Prochlorococcus marinus XMU1412: one gene and its partner. The main gene of each other region encodes a partner of the protein of the gene in region 2 in a complex. Links are inferred from orthologs where the notes say so. Each region holds a gene or a part of one and is shown on either strand. Other genes may lie near its edges.

Region 1 (7,402 bases), 140 kb from region 2 along the record:
CATAACCATAATTCTAATCCATTAGGCTGACTTATATCAGTTCTTAGCCTGCCAACAGCAACATTATCCCTTCCCATAACGTCATTTGGCATAGGAAATCTATTATTTTTGTAATCCTCAATAATTTCAATTCCTGGAGATTTTTTTAATTCTTTAAGTGCATCTTTAGGCTCAACTACTCCAGCAAATTCAATATTGATCGATTCAGAATGTGCTCTTAGTACTGGAACTCGAACACATGTAGCAGAGATCCTTAAATCAGAAATATTTAATATTTTCCTGGTCTCATTAACCATTTTCATCTCTTCTTCGCAGTAATTATTTGCAAGCATTGGTGAATTATGTAAAAACAAATTAAAAGCCAGTGAATATGGCAAAACTTCACTTTTTTGAGGATTACCATGAAGGTATTTTTCAGTTAAAAGTTTGAGTTCCTCCATCGCTAATTGGCCTGCCCCACTTACAGATTGATATGTTGAGACAACAACTCTTTGAATAGTAGAAAGTTTATTTAATGGAGCTAAAACTAATGTCAACAAAATTGTAGTGCAGTTTGGATTAGCTATTACCCCATCATGATTAAGTGCTTCACTAGCATTAACTTCAGGAACTATAAGAGGTACATTCTTATCTAATCTAAAAGCGCTTGAATTATCTATCAATAAAGCATTTTGTTCGATAATGGTAGACAACCATTTTTTTGAAATACTTCCACCAGCTGAAGCTAAAACTAAATCAAGATTCAGAAATTCTTCCTTAGTTGTTTTTTTTGTAACTAATTCTTCACCTTTCCAAATAATTTTTTTTCCTTCTGAACGTTCTGATGAAAGCAAGACCAATTCTGATATTGGGAAATCACGTTGTTCAAGAATTTTCAGTAATTCAGATCCCACAGCACCTGAAGAACCTAAAACAGCAACTTTTAATGGCCTATTAGGCAAATACGGAGATTGTCTCACACTTTAAAATGATTTTTATAAATAGATTGACTATTTTTTTTACTTTATCAAAAAATTAACTTTCAAGGAAATCACATAATGTGAAATAATTAAGGTTCGGCTCATAGTAATAAATTAGAAAAACATGGCTAAAGATGCACTAATAGTCAAAACAACTCCTCTGCCTCAAAGTAGAATTTCATTCGAATTAGAAATACCATCTGAGACATGCAAAACGTGTGTAAATGAAACAATCAGTTCTATCAGTCGTTCGGCTAAAATTCCGGGATTTAGACTTGGTAAGATTCCTAAACAAGTCTTAATCCAAAGAATTGGCATTACACAATTACATGCCTCTGCTCTGGAAAAAATTATTGATAAATCATGGCAAGAAGCGTTAAAAATAAAATCTATAGAGCCACTAAGTGAGCCAGAATTGGTAGATGGATTTGAATCTTTACTTGCAAAGTTTAGTCCTGAAAAACCACTCAAGGTTACTCTTCAAACTGATGTTGCCCCAGAATTAAAACTTAAAAAATCCAAAGGACTAAGTGTTGAAATATCAAAGACAAAGTTTGATCCTAAGTCAATAGATGAAGCGCTAGAAAAATCTAGAAATCAGTTTGCAAACATTATTCCAGTTACCAATAGAGCAGCAAAATTAGGAGATATTGCTGTAGTTAGTTTCAAAGGAAAATATAAAGATTCCGGGAAAGAGATTGATGGTGGAACAAGTGAATCAATGGATCTTGAGTTAGAAAAGAACAAAATGATTCCCGGTTTCGTTGAGGGAATCGTAAAGATGAAAATTGGTGATACTAAAACACTTAACCTTAAATTTCCTGATGATTATTCTCATGAGGATTCAAGAGGCAAAGAAGCAATTTTTGAAGTAAATCTTAAGGATCTTAAGGAAAAAGAATTGCCTGAACTTAATGACGATTTTGCAAAACAGTCTGGCAACAAAGAATCATTAAAAGAGTTAAAGAAAGATATTGAAAAGCAACTTAAAGATAATTTTAAAAAAACTCAAAAAGATATCAAAATTGAAGCTTTATTAGATGCCTTAACAGACGAATTGGTTGCTGAAATTCCAAAATCTATGATTGATATAGAAGTGAGGAATAATATTGAACAAACCGCTCAAAGATTTGCTCAACAAGGTCTTGATGTAAAATCTACTTTCACTCCGGAATTAGTTAAGTCATTAGCAGAGTCCACAAGGCCTCAAGCTGAAAAAAATGTTCAAAGAAATTTAGCTTTAAAAGCATTATCTGAAACAGAAAACATAAAAGTCGAGAAAGATGAAATTGATTTAAAAATGAAAGATTATGAAGATGCAATCTCTCAATCTTCAAAACAAATAGATATTAAAAGATTAGAAGAAGTAGTAAGTAACGATCTACTCAAAGAAAAATTAATAATTTGGCTTGAAGAAAATTCTGAAGTAAAAGAAAAAACTACAAAAACTTCTAAAGCTACAAAAACCTCCAAAACATCAAAAGCAGCAAAAACTACGACTAAAAATACAAAAACTACAGGAACTACAAAAACTCGAAATAAAAAAGAAAAAAAATAATTTATGAAATTTCCTACTAATTAAACAAAAACCCCCTAAATTATTTATAAGACGAAAACTAATTTGTGAACTCAGAAAAAAAACATTTAATCCAAAGCTCAATAAGTTCTTACGAAAGTAATCATAAAACTATTGCCGCTGTTCCCACCGTTATAGAACAATCAGGTAGAGGTGAACGAGCTTTTGATATATATTCAAGATTATTGAGGGAAAGAATAATTTTTTTAGGTACTGGAATTAATGATCAAGTATCTGACTCCCTTGTTGCACAATTATTATTTCTTGAAGCTGAAGATCCCGAAAAAGACATACAAATATATATCAATTCTCCTGGAGGCTCAGTAACTGCAGGAATGGCCATTTACGATACCATGCAACAAATATCGCCTGATGTAGTGACAATATGTTTTGGAGTAGCCGCAAGTATGGGGGCATTTCTACTTTCTGGAGGAGCAAAGGGGAAAAGATTGGCTTTACCTAATTCTAGGATTATGATTCATCAACCTCTGGGAGGTGCACAAGGTCAAGCAGTAGAGATTGAAATACAAGCTAAAGAAATACTTTTTCTCAAGAAAACATTAAATTCACTTTTAGCTGAACATACTGGTCAACCTTTAGAGAAAATTAATGAAGATACAGAAAGAGATTACTTTTTATCCCCCTCTGAAGCAGTCGAATATGGATTAATTGATAAAGTTATCAAAAAGTGACAAGGGGTTCTGATTTTTTAAGAATATGATGACGAATCGATATTTATGAGCAATCCTAGTGAATAGGGAATATTTAACACCTTTCACTTTAAAAACTTATAATCGATGGCTAAATTCGACGCCCATCTTAAATGTTCATTTTGCGGGAAGTCACAAGACCAAGTAAGAAAGCTTATAGCTGGTCCTGGGGTTTATATCTGTGATGAGTGCATAGACCTTTGTAATGAGATTCTCGACGAAGAACTACTTGATAATCAAGCGAACACAAACAACTCTCCACAAGTAAAAAAGAAATTACCAACTGATAATCCAAAAAAATCTGTTCCTTTAGAATTAACCTCAATTCCTAAGCCATTAGAAATAAAAAGTTTTCTAGATAATCAAGTTGTTGGACAAGAATCTGCAAAAAAAATATTATCAGTAGCCGTATACAATCACTACAAGCGATTAGCTTGGAAAGTTAAAGAAGATAGTAAAAATAGCAATTCAACTGATTCACAAGCAACTAAATTACAAAAATCAAATATTTTACTCATCGGCCCTACTGGAAGTGGAAAAACATTATTGGCGCAAACTTTAGCAGAGTTTTTAGATGTTCCTTTTGCAGTAGCTGATGCAACGACTTTGACAGAAGCTGGATATGTTGGGGAGGATGTAGAAAACATACTTTTAAGACTTCTACAGAAATCAGAAATGAATGTAGAACTAGCTCAAAAAGGAATTATATATATTGATGAAATAGATAAAATTGCAAGAAAAAGCGAGAATCCTTCAATTACTAGAGATGTCTCCGGTGAAGGGGTACAGCAAGCATTATTAAAAATGCTTGAAGGAACAATTGCTAATGTGCCACCTCAAGGCGGAAGAAAACATCCTTATCATGACTGCATCCAAATTGATACGAGTCAAATACTATTTATTTGTGGGGGAGCTTTTATAGGTTTAGAGGATATCGTTCAAAAGCGTATGGGTAAACACTCTATAGGATTTACCACCAATTCAGATCAAAACAAAATTGATACAAAAAAAATAGTAGACCCAAGAGATTCCCTGAAAAATTTAGAATTAGATGACTTAGTGAAATATGGCCTAATTCCAGAATTTATTGGAAGAATTCCGGTTTGTGCTGTATTAGATCGTCTTACTAAAGAAACTTTAGAATCTATTTTAACTCAACCAAGAGATGCATTAGTAAAGCAATTCAAAACTTTGCTAAGTATGGATAATGTTGAATTATCATTTGAGCCTGATTCTGTTGAAGCGATAGCAAATGAAGCATACAAAAGAAAAACAGGTGCAAGAGCATTAAGATCAATAATTGAAGAGCTAATGCTAGACATAATGTACACTTTGCCTTCTGAAGAAAATGTAAAAGAATTCACAATTACGAAAAAAATGGTAGATAATCTGTTCTCATCTAAAATTGTTAAACTACCTTCAGGATCAAAAAGAATCATCAAAGAGTCTGCATAAAATTAGAGTTTAATTTTTTTAATTGAATCCCTAATTTTTCTAATTAATGAAAAATAAATGCCAAATATACATAAGCCTTTTCATCAAAAATATAGACCAAATAACTTAGACGAACTGGTTGGGCAAAAATTTATATCCATTACACTCAAACAAGCTCTATTAACAAAAAAAATTGCTCCTGCATATCTTTTTAATGGTCCAAGAGGCACTGGAAAAACATCGAGTGCAAGAATATTTGCAAAATCTCTAAATTGCCAGGCATTCGACCAACCTACGATAACTCCTTGTTGTAAATGTGACTTATGTAGACAAATTACAGATGGGAGCGCTCTAGATATTATCGAGATTGATGCCGCATCAAATACAGGAGTAGAAAATATAAGAGAAATTATAGAAAGAGCGAGATTTGCACCTACTCAAGCGAGATGGAAAGTCTATGTAATTGATGAATGTCATATGCTTTCAACGGCAGCTTCAAATGCTTTACTGAAAACTATTGAAGAACCGCCCTCAAGAGTTGTATTTATACTTGCTACGACAAATCCTGAGAGAGTATTAAATACAATAAAAAGTAGATGCCAAAAGTTTGATTTCAGAAGAATAAGCCCTAGTGATATTTTTGAACATTTATCAGAAATCGCCGAAAAAGAATCGATTAAGTACGAAGTTCAGGCGTTAAAAATGATTGCAAAAAGGTCTAATGGAGGTATGAGAGATGCACAAAGCCTCCTTGAACAATTGAATCTTTTACCTGAAGGGATAACAACTAATAATATCCAAAACCTCCTAGGAGAAGTATCAGAAAGTGAATTAACAAATCTGATTAAATCATTGGTTGAGAATAATCCAGAGTCATTAATTGACACCTGCAACAAATTATATGATGCCGGAAACGAACCTCTTCAAATAATTATCGGATTATTGAACATAACAAGAGATCTACTATTACACACTAATAATAATAAATATTCAGATCTTTATTATACGTCTGATGAATTTCGAGATGAGTTAGATAAAATCTCAAAAACAATAAATAAATCCACAATAATTAATTGGCATAATAATCTGAGAAATATTGAATATCAAATCAAATCAAGTGATAATCCAAGGCTTTGGTTTGAAATACATTTAACTGGTCTTCTGGATAGTCAAGAGATAAATAGTTTTGAAAATAAACAAGAAAGTAAAAATAATACGACTGAGGAGAAGCATGAAAGTAAAAAAAACATTCCAATTAATAAAAAAAATATTTCAGATGAGATGCCAAAACCAAGTATCCAAGAAGAGATAAAGCACAAGGAATTGATCGAAAAAAAAGACGAAAAATTAGTAAAATTTGAAGTTCTTGAAAAAGAAAGTATTGAAAATATTTCTGAAAATGACCAAAATAATCCTGGATCAAATTTAAAAGATAAATGGGAATTAATTCTTTCTAAAGTAGAGTTACCATCAACAAGAATGTTACTTTCACAACAAGCCGAACTTGAAAGTATTGATTCGGAAAAAATCACAATTGCATTATCTCCAAACTGGGAAAGTATGATAAAAAGCAGAAAAGTTATAATTGAAAATACTGTAAAAAAGATATTTGGAGATGGAATAATACTTAAATTTTCAACCAAACAATTAAATAAAAGTAACCCAACAAACACTCCAGAAATAACCCAAAATGAAGTAAATAATTTCCCACCAATAAAAAAAATAGAACCAAAAACTAATTCGTCAACAAAAATATCTAACGAGGAAACTTATGATGATAGTTCAAAAAACTTAGCAAATTTTTTTAATGGAGAAATTATAGAAATTGATGAATAGATTAAACTCCAGTATGAAGAGTCTTTCGCCAAAGTATCTTTTTGGGAAAAATAGACATCTTGATAGTTACCCAAGGGATTACTAAAAACCAATGTGATAAATAAAAAACCGATACAAATACCATCAAAAAATTGCTTTTTTGCAATACAGGTACTTCACTTTTACAAGAAGAACCGTACCAAAAAGCAATTCCAGATAACATAAAAGCTGTAAATGAAATAGGCCAGTAAATTGGTGAATCTAAAAAAGCAATACTGAAAACTAAATCAAAAATAGAAATGATTGGTAATGCATATTGCAAGATGAAAAAATAAGTTAAATCAAATTTCTGCAAATAATCAATTTTATTAGTAAATAATTGATCTCCATAATCGAAGAATCTTTGCAACCCCCCCTCTGCCCATCTTTGCCTTTGCGCTAATAAAGCATTTAAATTTTCAACTGCCTCCTCCATGACTGGAGGATCCCATAAGATTCCAATTTTAGATTTTGATAATAATAATCTTAAACTCAAATCAAGATCATCTGTAACTGTATCTTCATTAAAAGAACCACATGCTAATAATGTTTCTTTTTTAATTAATTGACCATTTCCCCTTAATTCGGAAACTCCAGCAACTGATAATCTTCCATATTGAAAGATTGCATCCATAGCCATCTCCATTGACTGACAGGAAGTTAAAAAATTCTTACTTACATTTGTTACTGATTTTCTTAGTTGAACTGCAGACCAATCACCCTCTTCTACAAAACTAAATAACCTTATCAAAGAATCTTGTTTTAATTCAGCATCAGCATCCAAAACTAATAGCCATTCACCATGGGTAAATTTCAAGGCATAATTCAAAGCTCCTGACTTTCCTCCTCCTGCATTTGGAGAACGACTT
Region 2 (9,105 bases):
CTTACAGATGAGATAAACAATGCAAGAAAAAAAAGAAGAAGATCTTCAGCAAGCATTGAATAAAGTATTCGAAGTTGGAATAGACGAAGTTGGACGGGGAGCAATTTTTGGTCCAGTTTTTGCAGCAGCTGTAGTATTAACTGAAAAAAATAAATCCATCTTAAAACAATTTGGAGTAACAGATAGTAAAAAACTAACTCCCAAAAAAAGAAAATTACTTTTACCAAAAATTTTATTACTCTCTTCAGATTATGGAATTGGGCAATCTTCGGCCAGAGAAATAGATAAGTTAGGTATCAGGAGTGCGACAGAACTTTCAATGATAAGAGCTTTAAAAAAATTAAAAGAAAAGCCATCTGAATTAATAATTGATGGTCCCTTATTATTGAGGCCATGGGACGGAATTCAAAGAAACATAATATCTGGAGACGCAAAGTTTATCTCGATAGCTTCAGCAAGCATAGTTGCCAAAGTTTCTCGCGACAATCTAATGGAGAGGTTAGAAAAAAACTACTCAGGATACTTGATATTCAAAAATAAAGGTTATGGAACCAGAGAGCATCTTTCATTAATAAAAAAAAATGGAATAACTAAACTTCATAGGAAAAGCTTTTTAAAGAAATCAAATCTTATTTAATTCACACCAATCTAAAAAATCTTTCACGAGTTGCTGTTGAACCCTTGACTTTATACCCAACAGAATCCCATTTAATACCGAATGACCAGTAGATTCCAAAATTTTCCTTGGTACCAGCTTCAGTAGAGGGGGTTGGCTTACAGATACTCCAAGGAGCGCCTCACCTTCTAAACCAATATCAGTTGCTTCCAAATTCGCTTTCAAAATAAGATTAAAATCATCTATCATCCCCAAACCATCCAATGTACTTTCAAGGGCACTCATTTTTAAAATTCCATCTTTATTTTCTACCGCAATTGAGACAACAGGGTTAATATCTAATTGAAAAACCTTAAAACTTGTTACTGTATACTTATATCTACCTACCCCTTCTGCTACTAATTTTTTGGAGTCTAGCATTGCTCCAACAACTCTTTCTTCTTCCAAAAGATATTTAGAAAGATATTCTTTATTACGTGTTACAGAAAGCTTGAGTTTCTGTTTAGCATCAAAAGACAATAACATTTTCTATATTCCTCCAATGCTTATTTGATCTCTTTTTTTACAATTAATCATGCGCAAACAAGTTGCATATTTAGGTCCTCAAGGAACATACGCAGAAAAAGCAGCCCATATATTATCAAAGCTTGCCAATTTTCAGACACCTATATTTGTACCATGTAATGGGTTACATTCGGTCATTAAATCAATAGCCTACAACAATTGTGATGCTGCTGTAGTCCCTATAGAGAATTCTGTAGAAGGTGGAGTTACAGCTACTCTGGATGCCCTTTGGAAATTCCCTGAAATTTTTATAAATAAAGCAATTGTTTTACCTATAAAACATGCATTAATTAGTGATGGAGAACTTTCAAACATTTCAGAAGTATTATCTCATCCTCAAGCATTAGCTCAATGTTCAGAATGGTTATCTGATAATCTTCCAAATGCAATTCCTCTCCCAACAAATTCAACATCAGAAGCTGTCAATATGATCAAGGGGAGCAAATTCAGAGCTGCTATCGGTTCAAAATCATTAATTCAAATTGAAGGACTTAAAGAATTAGCCTTTCCTATTAATGATGTTCCAGGAAATTGCACTAGATTTGTTTTATTGAGCAAGGAATCAAGTTCAAATTTAGCTAATATTGCCAGTTTTGCTTTCTCATTAATTTCAAATAAACCAGGTGCTTTGCTTAAAGCTATAAATTATATTGCAGATTTTGGATTTAATATGAGCAAAATTGAATCTAGACCTTCAAAAAGAGAATTAGGTGAATATATAATTTATGTTGATTTAGAAATCAATGATCAAAATAATATTAAAAATTTACTTGAATTAAAAAATAAGTTAAAGCCACTTTGTAAGAATTTTGTAGACTTTGGAAATTATCTTTCTGAAAATATTGAACTAGATTAATTTACCCTCTACATTTATAAACTCCAAACTCCATTAAACCTTTTCTAAATGCCCAATTCATGAGAAGTATTGTTGGAATCTCTCTAAGCGACTTAACTATCGCAAATGGGCCAAGTGACAAAATTACAAAGGGCCTTCGAATGCCTTCAAAAATGGAGTCGTACCATGAAGGATTTGTATAGGAATTCCAATTTTCAGAAATAACTCTTCCTGAACTATTTTCGTTAGTGCTAAGAATGTTACTAAATTCGTTAATGCTAATAAAATTAGGATGTACCCATTGTTCAAGTAATTGATTGAGAACTAACTTTTCAAAAAATGATGGGGGGTATGCCCTAAGGTCTCTTGAGTTCCAATCAGCCAGCGCGAAAAACCCTCCAGGTCTTAGAGTTCTCAGCATTTCATCTGCAAACCTTGTTTTATCATTCATGTGTGCACCAGCCTCAACACTCCAGACGGCATCAAATGAACCATCTTCAAATTTTAAATCCAAAGCATCCATAACTTGGAAGTTGCAATTTAGCCCATTAGGAGTAAGTTCTCTTGCTCTTTTAACTTGAGCCTGACTAATTGTAATGCCAGTGACATTAAACCCATAATATTCTGCAAGAATCCTAGAACTTCCCCCTATTCCACAACCTACATCAAGAATCCTTGATCCCTGGGGTAATTTATCTAAACCAGTCCATTTGACTAATTCATGAACAAACTGAACTTTAGCCTTTCTAAAATCAATATTTTTTTTCCCTGAGGGATAAAAACCCAAATGTATATGTTCTCCCCATAATCTCTCAAGTAATTTATCCTGAGTCCAAGCATCATATGCAGAAGCTACTGTACCGGAAGAAATATATTTTCTAGCATTATTGCTCCATATTATCGATAGGACTATAAAGAATAAAACTATTAAAAAAAAAGGGAATAATAATTCAAACATTTAATTTTCTTTTATATCTGGAAAACTCTCTTTCAATGCTGTTCTTGCTGCAAGTTGTTTTCTTGTATGATCAAGCATTTCATATTCTCTTTGCAGACGGGTATAAGTATTTCTCTCTTCAAGAAGTCTTTGCTGTTCTTCCGCAACAGGGCCTCCCAAATGAGCTCCTATCCAAAATGATAAATCCATTGGGTTTTCAGGTAATTTATCAGGTAGATTTTTATTTGTATTAGTCAATTTACTCGTTAAATTAATAACATCACTAAGTGCTTCTTTAACTGAATCTTTTAGAGAATCTAATTTTTGAAAGTCATCAATATTATCATCACTAATCCAACTAACCATTGCAGAACAAAATGGAGTTGAACGGGTAATTTCTAAGACTTGAAATCTTTGTTGGCCAAGAGTGATAATATTACTTCTCCCATCCTCGGCAGTTTGATGTTTTAAAATTTGTGCGCAACATCCAACGTTAGCCATACTTTTGGTTGTTGGATCCCACTTAATCACTCCAAACATAGAATCACTCTCAAGGACAGATTGGAGCATAATCCTGTATCTAGATTCAAAAATATGTAAAGGCAATACTTCTTGAGGAAAAAGGACTACCTCCGGCAAAGGAAATAAAGGTAATTCCCTTACAGAGAGTTCTCCCATTTAAACCTCATTACATATTTTTATACTAATCAATTTAGGGCAATTTCGGGATTTATTAAAGTTTAACTTCTATATCTACACCACTAGGGAGATCTAGTTTCATTAAAGCATCAATAGTTTTTGCAGAAGGACTGTAAATATCTATTATCCTTCTATGTGTTCTTGTTTCAAAATGCTCTCTAGAATCTTTATCGACATGTGGTGATCTTAATACACAATAAATCTTCCTTTTTGTAGGTAAAGGTATTGGACCTATTGCTGAGGCAGAGGTAGTATCAGCAGTTTGGATTATTTTGTCGCAAGATAAATCGAGCATTCTTCTATCAAATGCTTTGAGTCTTATTCTTATTTTTTGTTGTGCAATTGAAGCAGTCATAGTTTTAAATAACTCTTAGTAAAGGGTCATTAATTAAAATGACCCTTATCCATAAACCTATATTAGATGATTGAGGTTAAATTTTAAAAATTCAAATTTATTATTTGAGAATTTTAGAAACAACTCCAGCACCGATAGTACGTCCACCTTCACGTATGGCGAATCGCATACCTTGTTCAATAGCTACTGGACAAATTAATTCTCCAGTCATCTTAATTCTGTCTCCTGGCATAACCATTTCAACATTAGAGCCATCATCTGAGGTAAATGCGGTTATTTGGCCCGTCACATCAGTTGTTCTGATGTAGAACTGAGGTCTATATCCTGCAAAGAAAGGAGTATGTCTTCCACCCTCTTCTTTTTTGAGAACATAAACTTCTCCTTCAAACTGAGTATGAGGTGTAATAGATCCTTTCTTCACAAGAACCATTCCTCTCTCAATATCTTCTTTCTGGACACCTCGTAAAAGTAAGCCAACATTATCGCCGGCCATACCTTCGTCAAGAAGTTTTCGGAACATTTCAACTCCAGTAACAGTTGTTACTCTTGTATCTCTTATTCCAACTATTTCTACTTCTTCTCCAACCTTAACTTTACCTCTTTCAATTCTTCCAGTAGCAACAGTTCCTCTACCAGTAATTGAGAAAACGTCTTCAACTGCCATTAAGAATGGTTTATCAACTTCTCTTTCTGGTTCGGGAATGCTGGCATCAACTGCTTTCATTAATTCTTCAATCTTTGATTCCCAAGTAGAATCACCTTCGAGAGCTTTTAAACCTGAAACTTGAACTATAGGAATGTCATCTCCTGGGAAGTCATAACTATCTAACAGTTCCCTAATTTCCATTTCGACAAGTTCAATGATTTCTTCATCATCGACCATATCGCACTTATTGAGAGCAACTACAAGAGCAGGAACTCCAACCTGTTTAGCTAAAAGAATATGCTCTTTTGTTTGAGCCATAGGACCATCTGTAGCTGCGCAAACTAGAATAGCTCCATCCATCTGAGCGGCCCCTGTGATCATGTTTTTCACATAATCAGCATGTCCTGGGCAATCGACATGAGCATAATGTCTGCCTTCAGTTTCATATTCAACATGAGCTGTATTAATGGTAATGCCACGCTCTCTTTCTTCAGGAGCACCATCAATGTCTCCATAGTCTTGAGCTTGAGCTTGACCTTTTTTAGCTAATACATTTGTAATAGCAGCTGTTAGTGTTGTTTTTCCATGATCAACATGGCCAATAGTACCTATGTTGACATGTGGTTTGTTTCTTTCGAACTTCTCGCGAGCCATTTTGAATTAAAGAATCGAGGGTTTAAGAGTGTTTTAGTTTAGAGATCAGGAGTTGCCCTGATTCTTGGAAATGATAGCTTCAGCAACATTACGAGGAACTTCCTCATAATTTGCGAACTCCATTGAAAATATACCCCGACCTTGAGTCATCGATCGGAGTTGAGTGGCATAACCGAACATTTCGGCTAAGGGCACTTTGGCCTGTACCTTAGACAATCCATCATCAACAGATTGTCCTTCTACTTGACCTCTTCTAGAAGAGAGATCACCAATTACAGATCCAAGAAAGTCGTCAGGACTTTCGACCTCAACTTTCATCATAGGCTCTAAAAGAACAGGATTGCATTTTTTAACCCCGTCTTTAAAAGCCATGGAACCTGCAATTTTGAAGGCCATTTCAGATGAGTCTACATCGTGGAACGAACCATCGACTAGTGTTACTTTTACATCAATGAGTGGATAACCGGCAAGAACACCAGATTCACAGGTCTCTTTCATTCCATTAGATGCAGGACCAATATACTCTTTTGGTACAGCTCCTCCAACAATTTTGTTTACAAATTCAAAACCTTTACCAACTTCAGCAGGTTCCATTTCAATAATTACATGACCATATTGACCTTTACCCCCAGTCTGTCTTGCATATTTACCTTCACCTTTAGAACTAGACCTTATAGTCTCTCTATATGAAACCTGTGGAGCTCCTATATTTGCTTCAACTTTAAATTCCCTTAACATTCTGTCAACTAGAATTTCCAGATGCAACTCACCCATACCCGCAATAACAGTTTGATTTGTCTCAGGATCTGTACTAACCCTAAAGGTTGGATCCTCTTCAGACAAAGCAGTTAAAGCTTTTGATAATTTTTCCATATCGCCTTTAGTTTTTGGCTCAACAGCTACTGAGATAACTGGTTCAGGAATAAACAATGTCTCCAAAACTATTGGATCTTCTGTATTACACAATGTGTCACCAGTTGTTGTGTTCTTAAGACCTAATACAGCTCCTAAATCCCCAGCCCTCAATTCATCAACCTCCTCTCTTTCATCAGCCTTTAGAATCACCAATCTAGAAATTCTCTCTTTAGCATCCTTAGTAGAATTCATTACATAACTTCCCTTCGAAAGAACACCTGAATACATTCTTACAAAAGTTAATTTCCCATAGGGATCTGACATTACTTTGAATGCTAATGCACTGAAAGGAGCATTATCATCAGAAGGTCTAATATCTTCTTTACCACTTGGCAAAACACCTTGTATTGGTTTCACATCAACTGGAGCTGGCAAGTAGTCAACTACAGCGTCTAATACAAGTTGGACACCTTTATTCTTAAAAGCTGAACCGCATAATACTGGAACCAATCCGTGTTTTAAAACACCTTCCCTAATACCTTTTTTAAGTTGTTCTTCAGATAATTCACCAGTTTCTAGAAATATTTCTATTAGCTCTTCATCATTTTCGGCTACACTCTCCATTAACTTAATTCTCCACTCCGCAGCTTCCTCCTCCATGTCAGATGGAATTGGTGCTTCTTCAATATCAGTACCTAAATCGTTTTTGTAAAGATATGCTTTGTTGGCTACTAAATCAATAATGCCTGATAGATCTCCTTCGGCTCCAATAGGTAACTGGATTGGAAGTGCATTTGCCTTTAGTCGATCTTTAATTTGATTATTAACCTTTAAAAAATCCGCCCCAGTTCTATCCATTTTATTAACAAAAACCATTCTTGGAACAGAATATCTATCTGCTTGGCGCCAAACCGTTTCGGATTGAGGCTGAACTCCACCAACTGCGCAAAATACAGCTATAACTCCATCCAACACACGCATTGATCTTTCAACTTCAATAGTAAAATCAACGTGTCCAGGAGTATCAATAATATTAATCCTATGGTCTTGCCAACTAGTGGATATTGCGGCAGCAGTAATAGTAATTCCTCTTTCTCTTTCTTGATCCATCCAATCTGTTACAGCAGCACCATCATGAACCTCTCCTATCTTATGAACTACACCTGAATAAAACAAAATTCTTTCAGTTGTTGTTGTTTTACCTGCATCAATATGAGCGGCTATACCTATGTTCCTTACTCGTTCTAGGGGAAAGTCGCGTGCCAATTTTAAAGCTCCAAATAAAATAATTTTTGATAAGTGTAGTTCACGCTAAAAGCAAACTTTAATAATAATAAACTACTTAAGTACCTTTTGATGAAATTAATATCTGTAATGTGCAAAAGCTTTATTAGCTTCTGCCATTTTATGAGTATCTTCTCTTTTTTTAACGGCACTACCAGTTTCATTTGCTGCATCCATCAACTCGCCAGCAAGTTTTTGGGACATGCTTTTGCCATTTCTTGCACGTGAGAATGTAACAATCCATCTTAATGCCATAGCAGTGCCCCTCTCTTGACGAACTTCCATAGGTACTTGATATGTAGCACCACCAACTCTTCTTGCTCGTACCTCGACAAGAGGAGTGGCATTTTTTACAGCTGTTTCAAATAATTCCACTGCATTCCCACCTGTTCTCTCGCTTATTAAAGAAAACGCATCAGACAATATTCTTTGTGCTGTAGATTTTTTACCATGTTTCATCAATCGAGCAATCATCATTGAAGCAAGACGACTATTAAATTGAGGATCGGGAAGAATTGGTCTTTTTACTGCTGCATTTCGACGTGACATGTTTTAAAAAAGTGGTGTTTACAAATTAATCCTTTGGAGCTTTTGCTCCATACTTAGATCTGGATTGACGTCTATCTTTGACTCCAGCCGTATCTAAAGTTCCTCTTATTATATGATATCTAACGCCTGGCAAATCTTTTACTCTTCCACCCCTAAGTAGTACTACAGAATGTTCTTGCAAATTATGTCCAATTCCAGGAATATAAGCCGTCACTTCGAAACCAGAAGTTAACCTAACCCTAGCAACTTTTCTCAAAGCTGAATTAGGCTTCTTTGGTGTTGATGTATAGACTCTTGTACAAACTCCTCTTCTCTCTGGGCAGGCTTTTAATGCAGGAGATTTTGTTTTCTTTGTCAGACTTTTTCTTTCTGAACTTACCAATTGTGAGATGGTGGGCATCTATTAAAACTTAGATAAAGATAAATATTAAACTATCATAACCTTTTAAGAGCACTAACTAAAAGTTTTTAATTATATTTTTTTTAAAATTTGTCAAATTAAAATTATTTGGTAAATATTCATTATCTTTAGATTTATTTTCAGATTTATTTTTATAATAGAAATACATAAATAACTAAATAGAATTAAATAATCTATGGGAGAGAGTATCAAAAGAATCGTTGGCCCATATCAAGATAGTTATTCCCCAAATGGAATAATTGGGGAGAAAGATGCATGTGGTGTTGGTTTCGTAGCAAATGTTGAAGGTATAGAAAGCAACTGGATCCTTAAACAATCTCTAAAGGGCCTCAACTGCATGGAGCATAGAGGAGGTTGTGGAGGTGATAGTGATTCAGGAGATGGAGCAGGCATTTTATGTTCAATTCCATGGGGATATCTAGAAGAGAAAATTAATCTAAAAAATACTCAAGAATTTAATAGAGGTTTAGGCATGGTTTTTATGCCTAATAAAAAAGAAAAAATTGAAATATGTAAATTAATATGTGATGAAGAAGCAGAAAAATTAAAAGTCAACAAAACATCTTGGAGAACAGTACCCGTTAATAATGAAATTCTAGGTCCTTTAGCTAAAGCAAATGCTCCATTCATCTGTCAGTGGATTTTATATATAGGTAAAAAAGACCATAAGGATGTTGAAAAGCTTTTATT

What was found.
Region 1: the proteins of rpsG (region 2) and tig are in contact, whole or in part, in a crystal structure (PDB 3GTY), measured with the Thermotoga maritima proteins. The link is inferred for Prochlorococcus marinus XMU1412 from one-to-one orthologs. Residues at the interface, in WP_004081843.1 of Thermotoga maritima: Lys34, Lys52, Lys55, Glu59, Arg62, Gln63, Glu66, Asn67, Lys69, Val71, Arg95, Ala109, Lys110, Lys111, Gly112, Arg113, Pro114, Glu117, Glu121, Ile124, Ala125, Tyr127, Asn128, Asn129, Thr130, Gly131, Lys135, Asp139, Arg142, Met143; in WP_004081061.1 of Thermotoga maritima: Glu122, Val124, Val129, Leu130, Tyr133, Glu188, Gly259, Ile262, Tyr263, Glu266, Ser270, Glu273, Gln274, Glu277, Arg308, Gln311, Ile312, Ser315, Tyr316, Glu325, Arg329, Arg336, Leu363, Phe366, Trp367, Arg373, Leu377, Arg381, Leu384, Glu387.

The regions. Positions count from the first base shown.
Region 1 is NZ_JAAORJ010000004.1:568,848-576,249, forward strand. The notes cover bases 312-3,300. They hold tig (trigger factor), read left to right. Parts: upstream 312-1,083; coding sequence 1,084-2,517; downstream 2,518-3,300. Other genes in these bases: HA152_RS09615 (aspartate-semialdehyde dehydrogenase), read right to left, coding at 312-959; clpP (ATP-dependent Clp endopeptidase proteolytic subunit ClpP), read left to right, coding at 2,583-3,227. Also shown: more of HA152_RS09615, read right to left, coding at 1-311; ATP-dependent protease ATP-binding subunit ClpX, read left to right, coding at 3,333-4,700; HA152_RS09635 (DNA polymerase III subunit gamma/tau), read left to right, coding at 4,758-6,515; HA152_RS09640 (glycosyltransferase family 2 protein), read right to left, coding at 6,517-7,402. UniProt on the Bacillus subtilis protein: Involved in protein export. Acts as a chaperone by maintaining the newly synthesized protein in an open conformation. Functions as a peptidyl-prolyl cis-trans isomerase.
Region 2 is NZ_JAAORJ010000004.1:426,903-436,007, forward strand. Bases 6,260-9,105 are described here. They hold rpsG (30S ribosomal protein S7), read right to left. Parts: upstream 7,995-9,105; coding sequence 7,524-7,994; downstream 6,260-7,523. Other genes in these bases: fusA (elongation factor G), read right to left, coding at 6,260-7,427; rpsL (30S ribosomal protein S12), read right to left, coding at 8,020-8,394; gltB (glutamate synthase large subunit), read left to right, coding at 8,591-9,105. Outside these bases: HA152_RS08815 (Rne/Rng family ribonuclease), read left to right, coding at 1-63; HA152_RS08820 (ribonuclease HII), read left to right, coding at 20-637; HA152_RS08825 (DUF1997 domain-containing protein), read right to left, coding at 623-1,141; pheA (prephenate dehydratase), read left to right, coding at 1,191-2,036; HA152_RS08835 (methyltransferase domain-containing protein), read right to left, coding at 2,038-2,973; HA152_RS08840 (LON peptidase substrate-binding domain-containing protein), read right to left, coding at 2,974-3,630; rpsJ (30S ribosomal protein S10), read right to left, coding at 3,686-4,006; tuf (elongation factor Tu), read right to left, coding at 4,107-5,306; more of fusA, read right to left, coding at 5,352-6,259.